DNA from 3 places in the Paenibacillus sp. PSB04 genome. Region 1 is predicted to be linked to each of the others. Evidence: a T-box and tRNA genes for the amino acid it is inferred to sense, from the RefSeq annotation. Region 1 holds a T-box; the other regions hold tRNA genes.
The links. The T-box of region 1 lies ahead of leuS (leucine--tRNA ligase). A T-box ahead of a tRNA ligase gene usually reads a tRNA of that ligase, here a tRNA-Leu.
Positions count from the first base shown of each region.

Region 2: it has a tRNA-Leu gene. The T-box ahead of leuS (leucine--tRNA ligase) is inferred to sense a tRNA for this amino acid. The anticodon was not compared.
Region 3: it has a tRNA-Leu gene. The T-box ahead of leuS (leucine--tRNA ligase) is inferred to sense a tRNA for this amino acid. The anticodon was not compared.

Region 1 covers NZ_CP081301.1:3,576,609-3,581,720, reverse strand. Annotated here, with positions in the region: gene leuS (leucine--tRNA ligase) at 1-2,062, opposite strand, end outside; T-box leader at 2,173-2,409, opposite strand; gene K2F33_RS16485 (helix-turn-helix domain-containing protein) at 2,588-4,888, shown strand; gene K2F33_RS16480 (AraC family transcriptional regulator) at 5,043-5,112, shown strand, end outside.
Region 2 covers NZ_CP081301.1:362,658-367,769, forward strand. Annotated here, with positions in the region: gene kdpA (potassium-transporting ATPase subunit KdpA) at 1-279, opposite strand, end outside; gene kdpF (K(+)-transporting ATPase subunit F) at 350-427, opposite strand; gene K2F33_RS01860 (hypothetical protein) at 569-958, opposite strand; cyclic di-AMP (ydaO/yuaA leader) riboswitch at 1,094-1,268, opposite strand; cyclic di-AMP (ydaO/yuaA leader) riboswitch at 1,391-1,601, opposite strand; gene K2F33_RS01865 (glutathione peroxidase) at 1,912-2,406, shown strand; tRNA gene K2F33_RS01870 (tRNA-Leu) at 2,551-2,633, opposite strand; gene K2F33_RS01875 (urease accessory UreF family protein) at 2,887-3,546, shown strand; gene K2F33_RS01880 (helix-turn-helix domain-containing protein) at 3,636-3,992, opposite strand; gene K2F33_RS01885 (PAS domain-containing protein) at 4,239-4,856, shown strand; gene K2F33_RS01890 (MarR family winged helix-turn-helix transcriptional regulator) at 5,058-5,112, shown strand, end outside.
Region 3 covers NZ_CP081301.1:6,992,094-6,997,205, forward strand. Annotated here, with positions in the region: gene K2F33_RS32065 (MFS transporter) at 1-753, opposite strand, end outside; gene K2F33_RS32070 (AraC family transcriptional regulator) at 912-1,841, shown strand; tRNA gene K2F33_RS32075 (tRNA-Leu) at 1,971-2,055, opposite strand; gene K2F33_RS32080 (glycoside hydrolase family 65 protein) at 2,239-4,578, opposite strand; gene K2F33_RS32085 (carbohydrate ABC transporter permease) at 4,643-5,112, opposite strand, start outside.

The DNA.
Region 1 (5,112 bases):
TGATCGCGGTGTTGAAGCGCAGATTCTCCAGGTCGTCGGTCACTTTCTTAATCGTTTTATGCCATGTCCGCTTGAATTCATCGCTGCCATCGCCGTCCGTAATTTTGCTGCTGAGGCTGCCGTCCTCGCTGACGATCAGGCGCCACACGCGGGAGAGGAAGCGGTGCGCGCCTTCCACGCCGTTCTCGTTCCAAGGCTTGGTCGCTTCCAGAGGCCCCATAAACATTTCGTACACGCGCAGCGTGTCGGCACCGAACTGCTCGACGATTTCGTCCGGATTAATGACGTTGCCGCGCGATTTGCTCATTTTCTCATTGTTCGTTCCCAGAATCATGCCTTGGTTGATCAGCTTCTGGAACGGTTCTTTGGTCGTGACGACACCGAGGTCGTACAGGAATTTATGCCAGAAACGGGCATACAGCAGGTGAAGCACCGCATGCTCGGCTCCGCCGATGTACAGATCGACAGGCAGCCATGCCTCCTGCTTCTCCATCGAGCACAGCTCATCCGCATTATGCGGATCGATGTAGCGCAGGTAATACCAGCAGCTGCCGGCCCATTGCGGCATCGTATTGGTCTCGCGGCGGGCTTTCATGCCCGTCTCGGGATCGATCGTCTCCACCCAGTCGGTGACGTTGGCCAGCGGCGACTCCCCTGTACCCGACGGCTTGATTTGATCCACATCCGGCAGCAGCAGCGGAAGCTGGTCCTCCGGAACAGTCTTCATCGTGCCGTCCTCCAGATGCAGAATCGGAATCGGCTCGCCCCAATAGCGCTGGCGGCTGAACAGCCAGTCACGCAGGCGGTAGGTTACCTTGCCCTGGCCTTTGCCGTTCTCCTCAAGCCACGCGATCATTGCAGCGATGGCTTCTTCGGTGTGCAGTCCGTTCAGCGGGCCTGAGTTCACATGCTCTCCGTCCCCGGTATAAGCTTCCTCCTGCACGTTTCCGCCTTTGACCACTTCCACGATGTTCAGGCCGAATTTCTTGGCGAATTCCCAGTCGCGGGAATCATGCCCCGGCACCGCCATAATGGCTCCGGTTCCGTAACCTGCCAGCACGTAATCCGCAATCCAGATCGGCAGCTTCTCGCCGCTCACCGGATTGACGGCATAGGCTCCGGTAAACACACCGGTTTTGTCTTTAGCCAAATCGGTGCGCTCCAGATCGCTCTTGCGGGCTGCCTGCTCCTGGTAGGCCTTCACCGCATCCTTCTGTTCAGGCGTCGTAATGCGCTCTACCAGCTCCTGTTCCGGAGCGAGCACGCAATAAGTAGCGCCAAACAGCGTGTCGGGACGGGTCGTAAATACCGTCAGCTTGGCGTCATGCCCTTCGATTTCGAACTGCACTTCAGCGCCCTTCGATCTTCCGATCCAGTTGCGCTGCATATCCTTCAGGCTTTCGCTCCAATCCAGGTCATCCAGATCTTCCAGCAGCCGGTCGGCATACTCGGTAATCTTCAGAATCCATTGGCGCATCGGCTTGCGGACGACCGGATGGCCGCCGCGCTCGCTCTTCCCGTCGATGACTTCCTCGTTGGCCAGTACGGTCCCGAGGGCTTCACACCAGTTCACGGGCACTTCGGCAACATAGGCGAGGCCGCGGTTGTACAGTTGGATGAAAATCCACTGCGTCCATTTATAATATTCCGGATCGGTCGTGCTGATCTCGCGGTCCCAGTCATAAGAGAAGCCGAGCGACTTGATCTGACGCCGGAACGTGTTAATGTTCTTGATCGTGATTTCCCGAGGGTGCTCGCCCTTATCCATCGCATGCTGCTCCGCCGGCAGGCCGAATGCGTCCCAACCCATCGGATGCAGCACGTTATAGCCCTTCATCCGTTTGAAGCGGGAGACGATGTCCGTCGCCGTGTACCCTTCCGGGTGGCCGACATGAAGTCCTGCTCCGGACGGGTAAGGAAACATATCCAGCGCGTAAAATTTCGGCTTTTCAGGATCCTCTGTCGTCTTGAATGTGTGATGCTCATCCCAATACTTCTGCCATTTCGGTTCAATCACCTTGTGCTGGTAGCCCTGGCCTTGAACCTGCTCTTGGTTACTCATGCTCATTTGCCTCCTAAAATGCGCCCGCTACCCGCCCGTTATTACGGTACGGCACGGCGCTCGTCTTTCATGTTTGCAACAAAAAAACCTCTCATCCATAGCGTATCATCGCTAGGGACGAGAGGTTTGATTCCCGTGGTACCACCCTAGTTAGCGGAGGACATGCTTTATCCCCGCTCCCTTTGCACCCTTAACGCGGGTGAATCGATGATCCTTGACGCGCTTTCGCACGCGCTTCACATCATAGCTCAAAGGCGAGTTCATCCCAAATCGTCAACCGGCTTGCACCCACCGCCGGCTCTCTGTATGACATCCCTGGAACTAATACCCCTTATCATCGCTTCATTTACAGTTTTTCATGGTTGAAACATTGAAACATATTATATATAAAAAAATCCATCGAGTCAACGTATCCAGCCTGGCGGACAAGCCCCGCTTTTCCCGCCGAAAACCCCGCCAGCCGGAATTATTCCATGTCCGACAGGGAATTTTTTGTTATGATTAAACCAAAGGGAGGCGGAAAGTTTGAAGCGTAACCTCAGAAGGTACTTGAAATCGAAGCTGTTTTTAAAATATATATGGTCTTATCTGTTTATTTTGCTGCTTCCTCTCGTTTTTGTAACCGTCTTCATCTACCAAAGCGCCGCGGGCAACCTCCGGGAGGAAATCGAACAAAGCCATCTGAACCAGCTGACGCAGGCGGAAAGCATCGTCGACGGCCGGATGAAGGAGCTCGGCGACATCGCCTCAAGGATCGCCTATGACGACCGCCTGATCTCTTACCGGGTTCATGATCCGTTCTATTCGCGGGAGGCGATCGACGCTCTGGATCAATATAAGTCAACCAGTTCCATCATCGGAGATGTATTTTTATATTTTCATCATGACGACCGGATTTACTCCTCGCAGGGGCTTAGCAGCCTGGACGTGTTCAGCGAGAAGTACATATTCCAGAATTGGTCCAAAGACAGCCTGATGGGCGATTTGAACGACGTGTCTTTTCCCACCATGCGTCCGGCGGACCGGGTGATCCGGGGCACTTACAGGCAGCAGTCGCTGCTTGCCTACCTGGTGCCGATTACGCCGAACAGCCCGAATCCCCATGCAACGGTCATGTATTTGATCGATGAGTCGGAGCTCACGGGTCTGATCGATTCCATTCTGGGCAGCTACAAGGGGCTGGCGTACATTTTTGACAATCACGGACAGGTGCTGGCCGCCAACAATCACGGTGAAACGATCAACGGCCTGGACACGGGACATCTGTTTTCCCTCGATCCGGGCATTCACAGCGTGGAGCTGGGCGGAAAAGCGCATTCCGTCGTGTCCACCAAATCGGACATGAACGGCTGGACGTATGTGACGCTGATGCCGAGCGATCAGTTTTTCAGCAGCGTGCTGCACATCCGCAGCTTTATCATCATGCTGTTCAGCATCGTGGTGCTGGCAGGCATCGGCATCGCCCTGCTTCTGGCCCGCAGACAATATCACCCGATTTCGGCCCTGGTCGATTTCGCCAATTCCAAGTCCAGAAACGACCGGGGAACGGGAGATGCGCTCCTTCCGGGCAATGAACTGGAGCATATCCGCTCCGCGCTGCAGGAATACAGCTCCCGTGCCGATCTGCAGGAACCGTACGCACGGAACCATCTTCTGCTGAGACTGCTCCAGCAGGGAGAAGACCGGGAGCTCGAGCCGGATCTGCTGGAAGCCTTTAATATCCGGTTTGACCGTTCGCAGTTTTTTGTCATCGCCATGGAACGAGGCGAGCTTGCTGACCCTTCCCAGGATTACCAGGATTGGCAGACGCTCGCTTCCCTCCTAGCCGAAGTGGACATCCCCGGGCTCCGGGCATCGGCTTACAGCGTGGAGCTCCCGCGCCGGGACCAGATGGCCCTCATCGTCTGCTTTGACCCGCACCCAGCGATGGAGAGCTTCATCCATATGAGCCGGATCGTCGATGCCGTCCGCAGCAATATCCTGGAGGCGTTCGACCTTAACCCCATCATGGGGGTCGGCACCGGATATTCACAGGCGGGGCAGCTTAATCAGTCGTTTATCGAAGCCTGCTCGGCGCTGGAATTCCATACTCCGTCGGAGAAGGGCGGTATTACGTTTTTTGAAAAACTGGCGCCGGCGAGCGAGGAAGCCTTCTGGATTCCGAAAAACGTGCTGCTGAAGCTGTCCCAAAGCTTGAAACAGGGCAGCCATGACGTCTCCGCCCACATGATCGGCGAAGCGATGACGAGCCTGAAAGAGGGCAGCCCGTCACCGCTGCTCTCCCGCTGCATCTGCTTTGACATTCTCAATACGATGCTCAAGACCGCATCGGAGCTTGGCATCCATCATATTACGCAGGAGATTCCGACCAGCAGCGCCTTTCAGTCCCTGGATGAATTCGAGGGGCAGCTCAGGAAGCTGGCCTCCCATATTTGCACGCAGGTACAGCAGGAGACGAAGCATAAGGAGAGTTCGCTCAAGGACCAGATGCTCGGCTATATTGACCAGCACTTTATGGATCACAGCCTGAGCCTGGAGAGCCTTGCGGATCTGTTTGAAATTTCTCCTTCGCATTTCAGCCGGACGTTTAAGGAAAATGTGGGGCTGAACTTTACCCAGTATATCTGGCAGAAAAGGATGGAGGAGGTCAAGCGGCTGCTCATGACGACCCAGGAACCGCTCAAGGAAATCATCGGCAGGGTCGGGTATGCCGACACCCCGAATTTTATCCGCAAGTTTAAAAAGGAAACCGGCTACACGCCGGGACAATTCCGCAAGCTGAACCATCCGGACGGCGTGTTGCTCGGCGAAATGCTCCAGGACTGACAACGAACAGCTGATTTGTTCAGCTGTTCGTTTTTTCTTTTAGGAAGTGCAGCGTATGGGGTAAAGCAAGGCGGAATACCTGATATTTCTGTGCATGGAATGCAAGGCTTTATTTTCGGTACTCCGTATAATTAATGTTGAAGGGATGATCTGTATGGATTGGCTGAAACGCATGAATCATGCGTTGGAATACATCGAAACGCATCTGTCGGAAGAGATCGACT
Region 2 (5,112 bases), 3.2 Mb from region 1:
GCTCGGGTTGCCCGGAAGGGCGCCCATCGTTCGCAGCAATATATAGCTGATCGCTACCAGAAAGATATTGGTTGCGATCATGCTGAGCGCGTACTTTTTCCAATTCATGCTGCCCCGCTGCTTCAGCCCGATGATCCGGTATAAAACTCTTTCCACGCCGCCGAAAATCCGGTCCGTCCGGTTCGGTTCATTGGAGAATATATGATATACGTAAGTGCCTACCGGCTTCACGAGCAGCAGGAGCACGAAAATGACGATACAAATTTGCAAAATATCCAAGGCTGGCTTCCCCCTCTTACGAGCATGTTCTGCTTTGGCCCCTTAAGGCTTACAGATTTAAAATTCCCCGTCAAAATTTTTCCGGATGGATCAAGGCGTAAACCAAATAGATAAAGACAAGCACGGCGAATGCCCCAACGACAATCATTGGTCTTTGCCCCCTTCTTCCACCACTCGGCCGCACCAATGAAGAAATAACAAGAACACGCCAAAGGTGGCAGCGAGCGCAAGTATCATATATACATCCATCATCGTTTCCGGTCTCTCCTTTGCATGGTTAGAATCATCTTTATTTCAGTAAAAATCCGACTTCGCCGTTTAAGGTATAAATGATGTGATCTGCACCAAGCCCCCGGTAAATGCCGGGTGAGCTGCCCCTCTGCGTAATGACATATACCGGTTCCGACGTCCAGGGACGGCAGATTTGCAAATAGCGGCAGGTCAGGTTGAGGCTGCTTTCAAACAGAAAGATTTTGCCGACCTCTATTTCGGGCACCACCCAATCCTCCGCGTGATTCGTATTCAGCCGGATGATCTGCTGCACCCCCATTTTTCTCAAGAGGCGTTCCTCCCGGGCACTGTTGGTCAGAACGGCAAAGGGCCTCTTCCAATACATCAGCAGCTTGATAAAATTGCGTCCCGCCTCGTTCGGCGCGGTCACGATGACGACGTTGTCCATTTCAAAGGCTCCTCCTGTGCGGCAGCCGCGAATACGCAAAAGAAGCCGCAGGGAAAGAAGGACCTTTCCCGCGGCTTCTTGAATTTGGACGAATATGAATAGGATCGTCCTATATTCAAAATGCGCACGATAAGTGCTGCCTCTCCCGTTACGCTGACGAGGTTAGCTGTCGGATTCGGGCGTGAGAGTCGCCCTACCTTCCGGTACTTACCGTACCGGAAAGATTCACCCCGGCGGCTTCCATTCCAGGCGGCCGCTGTGGTTCCCCCGCTCCCGGCCCTTTCCGGCCGAAATTAAGCGTTATTGATAAGTGTATGTGATTGTGATGAATGCTCTCTTTTGTTCCAGTAAGCTAAAAAAGGGTAAAAAAAACACAGAGGCCAGCTGATCCCCCTGTGATCCGAAAGTTTATTCGGGTCGCAAGTTTCATCATTCCTCTCTCAAACGACGCTTACGAGGTTAGCTGACGGATTCGAGCGGTGAGAGTCGCTCTACCCGGCCGGATCCATGGCATCCGTAGCCGGGATTCACCCCTGCGGCTGGCAGCAGACCCCCGACTCTCACACCGGTTCGCTGCTCCATGGCACGCGTTTGGTTCCCCCGATTTCCGCGCTTTTTTGCGGAAACTCAGCGATTAGTAATGGAAACTGTATTGAATACGCTCTGAATCATACACCCGCTCCTTCCAAGCTGTAAAGGCAGTCTAAAAATCATGAACCGCGAATTTTGGAACATTCAGGACCTTATTAGCGCTTACATTTTGGCTTTTTGACTTCTACCTCTTCCATGCTCCCGATTTGGCGCATTTATGGAATCCAGGTCATTCGGGGACACTGGCTCGCAGGAATATCCGCATTGACATTACAGTTCAATCGTTTAAAATTAAATTGTGTGCTTGGTAAATGCTTCGGCTGGATGATGATTCATAGCAGCACAAAAGGAGGAGGATGGCAGTGAGCGTCTATGATTTTCAAGTGAACACGCTGCGCGGCAAAGAGGTATCGTTAAAGGAATATGAAGGTGACGTGCTGCTGATCGTGAACACGGCCAGCAAATGCGGATTTACGCCGCAGTTTCGCGGGCTGCAGGAGCTGTACGACGAGTTCCGCGACCATCATTTTCAAATTCTCGGTTTTCCGAGTAACCAGTTTGCCAATCAGGAGCCCGGTACCAGCGAGGAGATCGGCGAATTCTGCCAGATGAATTACGGGGTCACGTTCCCGATGTTTGAGAAGATCGACGTCAAGGGCAGCAACGCCCATCCACTGTTTCAATACCTGACCCGGGAAGCGCCGGGCGTGCTCGGATCGAAAGCGGTCAAGTGGAACTTTACCAAGTTCCTGGTCGACTCCAAGGGCAGGGTCATCAAGCGTTACGCGCCCAAAACGACACCGGACAAAATCGAAAACGACATCCGCAAGCTGCTTGCATCCGGAAAAAGCGAATAGGCAAATCAGCCCTACAAAATAACGCTACTTGCTGCGATCCGAATTCACTAGCTTTGCGGGACCCCGAAATATACGAAAATGCAATAAGCAAAAAAAGAAGCTCCCCTGGATTTCTCCAAGGAAGCTTCTTTCTGTGTTCATAGATGCGGTAGAGAGGACTCGAACCTCCACGGGCGTACGCCCACTACCCCCTCAAGATAGCGTGTCTGCCATTCCACCACTACCGCATAATATCCAAAGTTCATTTAGCGAACTTTTTTATTATACACAAAATCATCCGAATTGTAAAGGGAAATACATTAAAACACCATACATGTAATATTATATAACACATCAAACAACAAAAACAGAGATCAAGTCGCCCTAACATTGACAAACCACAATATTTATGTAATATTAACTTACAAATAATAGTGATCGATGATTTCACTTCGCAATTCATGTAATATTTATTACCACAATAATATGGAGGTGACCGCGTTGAACGACAAAAGCACCAAACTGCTCGATTACGTGCAAACGCTGGATAACGACTTGTCGGTCGGAGGCTTCAGCCATGTGTTTGACCTCCAAACCCGAATTGCAGAAGGGCGCATCCAGAGCCAGGAAGAGCTGGAAGGGTTCATCCTTCATCCGATGATGAATCGTTTGGTCCGCCAAGACGGCGCGGCCATTCAGGCGATTTACGCAGCTGCCGACCAACGGGATATCCGTCAGATCGCCCGAATTGACCGGTACATCCTCGGAGGAATCGCTGCCCATGAAAATGATGAAGCGGTGCGCCAACGGGGCAGAAGACTTTTGAAACTGGCCCAGGCCCTGTACCCCTGGCTCAATCTGAAGGTTCTTGACGAACTCGCGCAGAAGGAGCTGTCTCCCGTCTGCCTGGCCACGGCGCATGCCTATGTCAACTATCAGCTCGGGTCCAGCCGCGACCACACCGTTTATGGCTATATGCAATCTGCGGTCTGCACATGCATCCAGCTCGCTGCCCGCTCGCTGAGCATTCCGCCTCACGACGCCAAAGCGTTGGCCGGCAAATGGACGGCTGAAATGGAGCGCGCATGGACAGCGGAGAAAGATTCCCTGCCCACAGACCTTTTTAATATCCAGGAGAACGACTCCCATATCGCCTCGTGATCTCTTTAACAACACCACAAAGGCACTCCGCTCTGCCCTGCCGCAGCGAAGTGCCTTTTCTGTTCCCATGTATGTACTTGACCTTCATCTTACTGATCGCGGGACTGGTTCTTCCGGTATTCCACAAACTTGATGTACTCCTTGATAAACTCCTTCTCGTGATCGGATAGCGGCATTTCGTTTAACTGCCTTCCGTTTTCCCACAAATAAGGATCCTGCTGCTCTTTCACCATATACGGCCCCGGTTCCTTGCCCAGAATCAGCCAATCAAGGCTGACGCCGAAAAAGCTCGAAATTTCGATCAATTTATTGGTGCTCGGGGTGGACTTCCCCCTTTTCCAATCTCCGAAATTCCCCGTGCTGATATTAAGCTGCTCGCAAAACGACTTTTTGGTCATCCCCTTCTGCTTAATCAATGCCTCAATACGTCCGTAAATGGATTGCATAAAAAACCGCCTTCCAGTCATGTCGCAAAAAACGACGCATTTAAGTAATTTTATGCTTGCAATATGACGCAAAAACGTGTATAGTATTCTTTATATTAGGAATTTCCATACCTATGGCTCTTATTGTATCATTAGTCCCTTTTCTAATCCAACCGCCCTGCAATCATTCACTTCATATCTGACGTTACCTTTCCAACGCGATTCGGGCCCGCTTATGACCAATACCAAGACAGGGAGCGACCGCTTTTGCACACACTCGACATTTCTTATCATGAATTGATCCATGCCATGAGGCAATGTATTGCCGTCGTGGATGCCGGAGGAGTTATCATTTCAGTGAACCACGCCTGGATTCAAAGCGCGTATGACGAAGGCGTCCCCCAATCCTTTAACTGGGTTGGTATTAATTTTATGCAAATCGCCGACGCCCTTTCGGGAGAAGACGAACAAGACCTGGACAGACTCCAGGCGGTTTTGCAGGGTATTTCTACATACTACAGGAACGAATTCCGGTCGAGCTGCATCCAGCCCTCCCGCTGGTTTCAAATCGAGGCTTTCCCGCTCCGGAACGGCGCCAGGGAGGAACCCCGGGGAATGATCGTCTGCCTGTCGGATATCAGCCGAAGCAAGCAGCTCGAGAACGACTTGATGACCGCCTTATCCCAGATCCGCACTCTACGTGGATTGCTGCCCATCTGCGCCGTCTGCAAACGAATCCGCGATGACGATGACTTGTGGAATTCCATCGAGAGTTTTTTGCAAAAGCATGCCCACACCGAATTTACGCACGATATTTGCCCGGACTGCATACGGCGGCTGTATCCCAAGTACTCGTCCATATTGGACACGCCTACTCACCAGTAGCTGCACTACCTCCAGTCTCTTCTCCAACCAAACACTTCTTCAAAATCATCGTCAACGCGCCGCAGTTTTTTTCGTTGACGTTCTTTGTTCATATCCATATAATTGTTATGACAATTATATTTTGAAGGAGTGTTTTCCCTGACCCGCTTCTCATCTTCGTCCCAAACGATCGGTTTCCGATACGGAAATATGTCCCGCAGAATGTCTTCTATTTTTGCAGGCCTGCTTAAACCTTACGGCATCACACCCGAGCAAT
Region 3 (5,112 bases), 3.4 Mb from region 1:
CCCTGCAATGCCGGCCAGCCCATAAACCAGCAAGACGAAGCTGATTTGACCGGGAGACAGGTTCAACATGGTCTGTAAAAACGGCGTGATATAGGCATAGATCGTAAACTGGCCCGTCATTTGCAGAATGGAGACGAGATGGGCGAACACAATTTTAGAATTTCCCAACGTACGCAGCTGTTCCCGCATCGGAAGCTTAGGCGGAGACGCCGCTTGGGGCAGAAATTTCATGATGCATATCGTCACAATGAACGAAAGTACGCCAATAAAAGCAAAGGTTGCCCGCCAGCCCCAAGCCTCGCCGATCAACGTCCCCAGCGGAACGCCGAGCACGAGGGAGCCGCTGATCCCCATAAAGATCATTCCAATCGCTCGCCCTTTTGCTTCAGGTGTCACAATCCCCGAAGCCAGGGTGATCGACAGAACGACAACGATGGAGCAGCTTGCCGCCAGAATAACCCTGGATAGCAGCAGCATCGTAAAATTCGGACTTAACATAGACATGATATTTCCAGCCGTAAACACCAGCATGGCGATGACCAGCAGCCTTCGGCGCTCAACCTTCGTAGTTAAAGCGATCAAGACGGGGGATCCTAAGGCGAAAACCAGAGAATACACCGAAACCAGTTGGCCTGCCACACCGACGGAAACGCGCAGATCCCGGGCGATCATATCCAAAATCCCGGCAATGACCAGTTCAACGGAGCCTACTGTAAAGGCAGCCAGCGCCAGAATGAAAATGCGCTTATCCATTCCTCTTCCTCTCCTTTCTTTCAACCTGATTATGAACCAGCCGAAAAAAGCAGAGGTAGTCTAAAAATCGCAAATGATTGCCTGATTCTCTCAAAACGATTCATCGCTGGGTCCAACAGGGCTTATAATGGACATAGATAAGGAGGGGAAAACAATTCATGCGGGATTTATCCAACCACGCCAATTCCTTGGTTTCGTATCAGAAGGAATTGTCCCTATTGATGGAAAAACATACGGACGGAGATGGCATTCACGAGACGCTTATTCCTTCCCTTTCCCTGATTCGCAGTTCGAAAACGACGTTCCCTTCGTTTTCGGTCCATGAACCAGAGCTGTGTATCGTCTCCCAAGGTTCGAAGGTGGTCATGCTTGCAGACGAGAGCTTTACGTATGGGCCGTCCAGCTATCTGGTCATCTCCCTGGATTTGCCCGTCTCCGCCCAGATTATTGAAGCAACGCCGGATATGCCTTATTTGTGCTTCAGGCTTAAACTTAACCTAAAAGATGCGTTGGACTTAGTAAACGAGGCGAATCCGGTATCCCGGAAGAAGCTCCGTTCGAAACGGGGGTTATTCGTGGAACAATCGACTGCTCCTCTGCTGGACGCGGCTGTCAGGCTTACACGCCTGCTCGATAACCCGGAGGATATACCAATACTGGCACCGCTCATCGTTCGTGAGATCTTATATCGGGTTTTGCAGGGAGAGCAAGGAAACGTATTAAGGCAAATGGCCTTGAGGGGAAGCAGCTCGAACCGGATTGCCGTAGTGGTAGAGCAGCTGAAGCGGGAGTACATGGAGCCGCTCCGAATCGATGAGCTGGCGGCCGCTGCCCATATGGCCCCCTCCTCCCTGCACCGTCACTTTAAGGAGGTCACGGCCATGAGCCCGCTGCAGTACCAAAAGCAGCTGCGGCTGCAGGAGGCCCGCCGTCTCTTGTTATCCGAATCTGCCGATGCAGCGGATGTTGCTTTTCGAGTCGGTTACGAAAGTCCGTCCCAATTCAGCCGCGAATACGCCCGGCTTTTCGGCCTTCCGCCGATCAGCGACATCACGCGGCTTCGGGAGCAGTTAGGCCGGGTGCCCTGATCCGAGAGCACCCGGCTCCAGTCTGTAATCACAAGCCTGAAGAGCATAAAAAAAACGCCTATCGGCGTAAATAAACATAAAAATAGGATCATGCATTGCCTTTCAGCAATCACATGATCCTATCAACGATGCGGTCGAGAGGACTCGAACCTCCACGGGGGGTTAGCCCACACGGACCTGAACCGTGCGCGTCTGCCAATTCCGCCACGACCGCATATTCAGTTGGTCACGTTCGAAATGTTTTTTTCTTAGCGACAAGATAGATCTTACCATGGATCCATTATCATCGTCAAGCGTTTCGCCAAACTTTTTTTATAAAGTTGAAAAGCGGAGTTCCGGGACGAACCTGCCGGGTGATTCCCTGGTGTCTCTCGTTCCAAAACTCCGCCGTGTTTCGTTACCTTCTGACCGTCTTCCCTGCTTCAAGGGTCAGCTCTTCCCCCTTGTGGCGGATCTGCAGCGGTTCCCCCTCCAGAAGTCCGTATACCGTTCCCTTGGCGTCGACAATCACCTCCAGGAGCCGGCCCCGGTTCATGATCCGGAAGCGGTAGCTGTCCCACTGCCCGGGCAGCGCCGGCGCAAATTCCAGCATGCCGTCTACCAGGCGCATGCCCGCAAACCCGTATACGATGGACATCCAGGACCCGGCCATGGCCGCCGTATGCAGCCCGTCCTTGGCATTCCGGTTGATGTCGTCCAAATCCATGCGCACCGTCCGGTCGAAATAAGCATACGCTTCTTCGAGTTCACCGATCTCGGCCGAGACGATGCTGTGAATGCACGGCGACAGTGAGGAATCATGCGTCGTCAAAGGCTCATAGTAGCGGTAGTTCCGGATTTTCTCCTCCATCGTGAACCGTTCGCCGAGCAGGAACAGCGCCAGCACCAGATCGGCCTGCTTCAGCACCTGGTGGCGGTAGATGACGAGCGGATGAAAATGCAGAAGCAGCGGGTACTTGTCGGCCGGTGTGTTCTGAAAATCCCATTTGGCCTTCGTCAGGAACGTATCGTCCTGCGCATAGATGCCAAGCTCGGCATCATACGGCACGAACATGTTCTCCGCGGCCCTGCCCCAAAACGCGATTTCCTCGTCCGTCAGGCCGATCGCCGTCCGCAGACGCTGATCTTCCGCCGGATGTGATTCCGCCAGCCAGCCGGCCACCTGCACCGCGTAGCGCAGCTGATCCTGCACCATAAGGTTCGTATAGGCGTTATTGTTGACGATGGCCGTATACTCGTCAGGTCCGGTCACGCCGTCGATACAGAACTTTCCGTCGCGGGCCGGATTGAAATGCCCGAGGTCCACCCAGAACCTCGACGTCTCAAACAATATTTCGGCGCCCTCATTCAGCAGGAAATCGGAATCTCCGGTGGCGGACACATACTGCTTGATCCCGTAGGCAATGTCCGCGTTGATGTGGGCCTGGGCCGTCCCGGCGGGATAATAGGACGAGTTCTCTTCCCCGTCGATGGTCCGCCAAGGGAACAAAGCTCCCTTCTGCGACATGACCCGGGCCCGTTCGCGGGCTTTGTCCAGCGTGGCGTAGCGGAAATGCAGCAGCGCCCTGGCAATATCCGGCCGGGTATAGGTGAAGAACGGCAGCATGTACATTTCCGTATCCCAGAAGTAATGGCCCTCATATCCTTCACCTGTGAGACCCTTGGCGCCGATGTTGGTCACGCCGTCCCGGCCGACGGACTGCAGCAGCTGAAATGCATTGAAGCGGATGCCCTGCTGCAGTGCAGGGTCGCCGGCGATTTCCACATCGGCGGTTCTCCAGAACTGTTCGAGAAAAGACTGCTGTTCTTGGGCAAGCACCTCAAACCCCGACTGCCGGGCCATCCGCTGAACCTCTTCAGCACGGACAATCAGCTCCCCTTCGGCATAATCCTTGGACGTATGGTACGTGACGTATTTAGTGAGGGCTGCGCTCTCCCCCTGCCGGAGTGATAAGGTAAATTCAGATACCGCATACTCGTTCTCCGACCACGCCGAAGTCTGGGAGGGCTGATTCGTCTGCAGATCATGGCTCATGGCCGTCAGGAGCATGAATCCCGAATGCCGTGTACGCTGTCTCATCCAGGACAGCTCTCCATCATGGCCCGTATCTTCGAGCAGCAAGCTGGGCTCAGCCTTGGCGGCGCCCAGACGGGGATCGCCGTTGTTGTTCTGCGATGCGATCTTACCGTCCAGCGCGGAGGTCAGGCTGATGGCCCCGCTGAAATTAAGGGCGGTGACTTCATAATGGATAACCGCCAAATGCTTGTGCTGGAGGGCGGCGAACCGGCGGATCCGGATCCGGGCACGCTGGCCGCCGGGTGCTTCCCACTCGATCTCGCGCGTCAGCATCCCCTTTTTCATGTCCAGCTCCCGCCGGTAGTCGTGGACGACGCCGCTGTTCAGATGGAACAGCTGGCCCTCGATCCGCAGCTCCACACGCTGCGCGTTGGTCACGTTCAGCATCGCGTGATTCCGCTCCGGATACCCGTACGCCCCTTCGGGATACACGATCGGCTCGGAGTCATAGAACCCGTTCAGATAGTTGCCGGTGACGGAGGTGCCCAACATGCCGTAAAAGCCTTCCTCGAAATTGCCGCGCATGCCGATATATCCGTTGCCGATGGCAAACAGGCTTTCGCTGCGCTGGTTGTTTGCCTCGTCATACGTTTCCTCGGACAGACTCCATGCCTCGTAAGGGTACAGCGGCTGCGGCCTCACATACGTTTCCATCCTCATCTTCGACTTCAGCTCCTTACGCCGCAAGGGCTTCATTATATATTCATGTTACCCGGAGGTACCGTTAACCTTTCACCGATCCGCCCATCAGTCCTCTGACGAAGTACTTCTGGAGCAGGAAGAAGATCGCAAGCGGCATCAGCATCGAGATGAAGGCGGCGGACGTCAGCAGGTGCCAGTCGTTCCCGCGGGAGCCGACCAGATCGGCGATTTTCATCGACATGACCTGCACTTCCGGCTGGTTGCCGATAAAGATCAGCGAGACGAGATAGTCGTTCCATACCCACAGAAACTGGAAGATGCCGATGGAAGCAAGCGCCGGGACCGACAAGGGCAGGATCAGCCGGCTGAAAATGGTGAAGTGGGTAGCCCCGTCCATAAAGGCCGATTCGAACAAGTCCTTTGGCAGCTGGCTGATGAAGTTGTACATAAAGTACGTAACCAGCGGCAAGCCAAACGCCGTATGCGCCAGCCAGATCCCGAGGTAGCTGCCGTTCAGGCCGAGCGAAGTATAATCCTTCAGCACGGGGATCA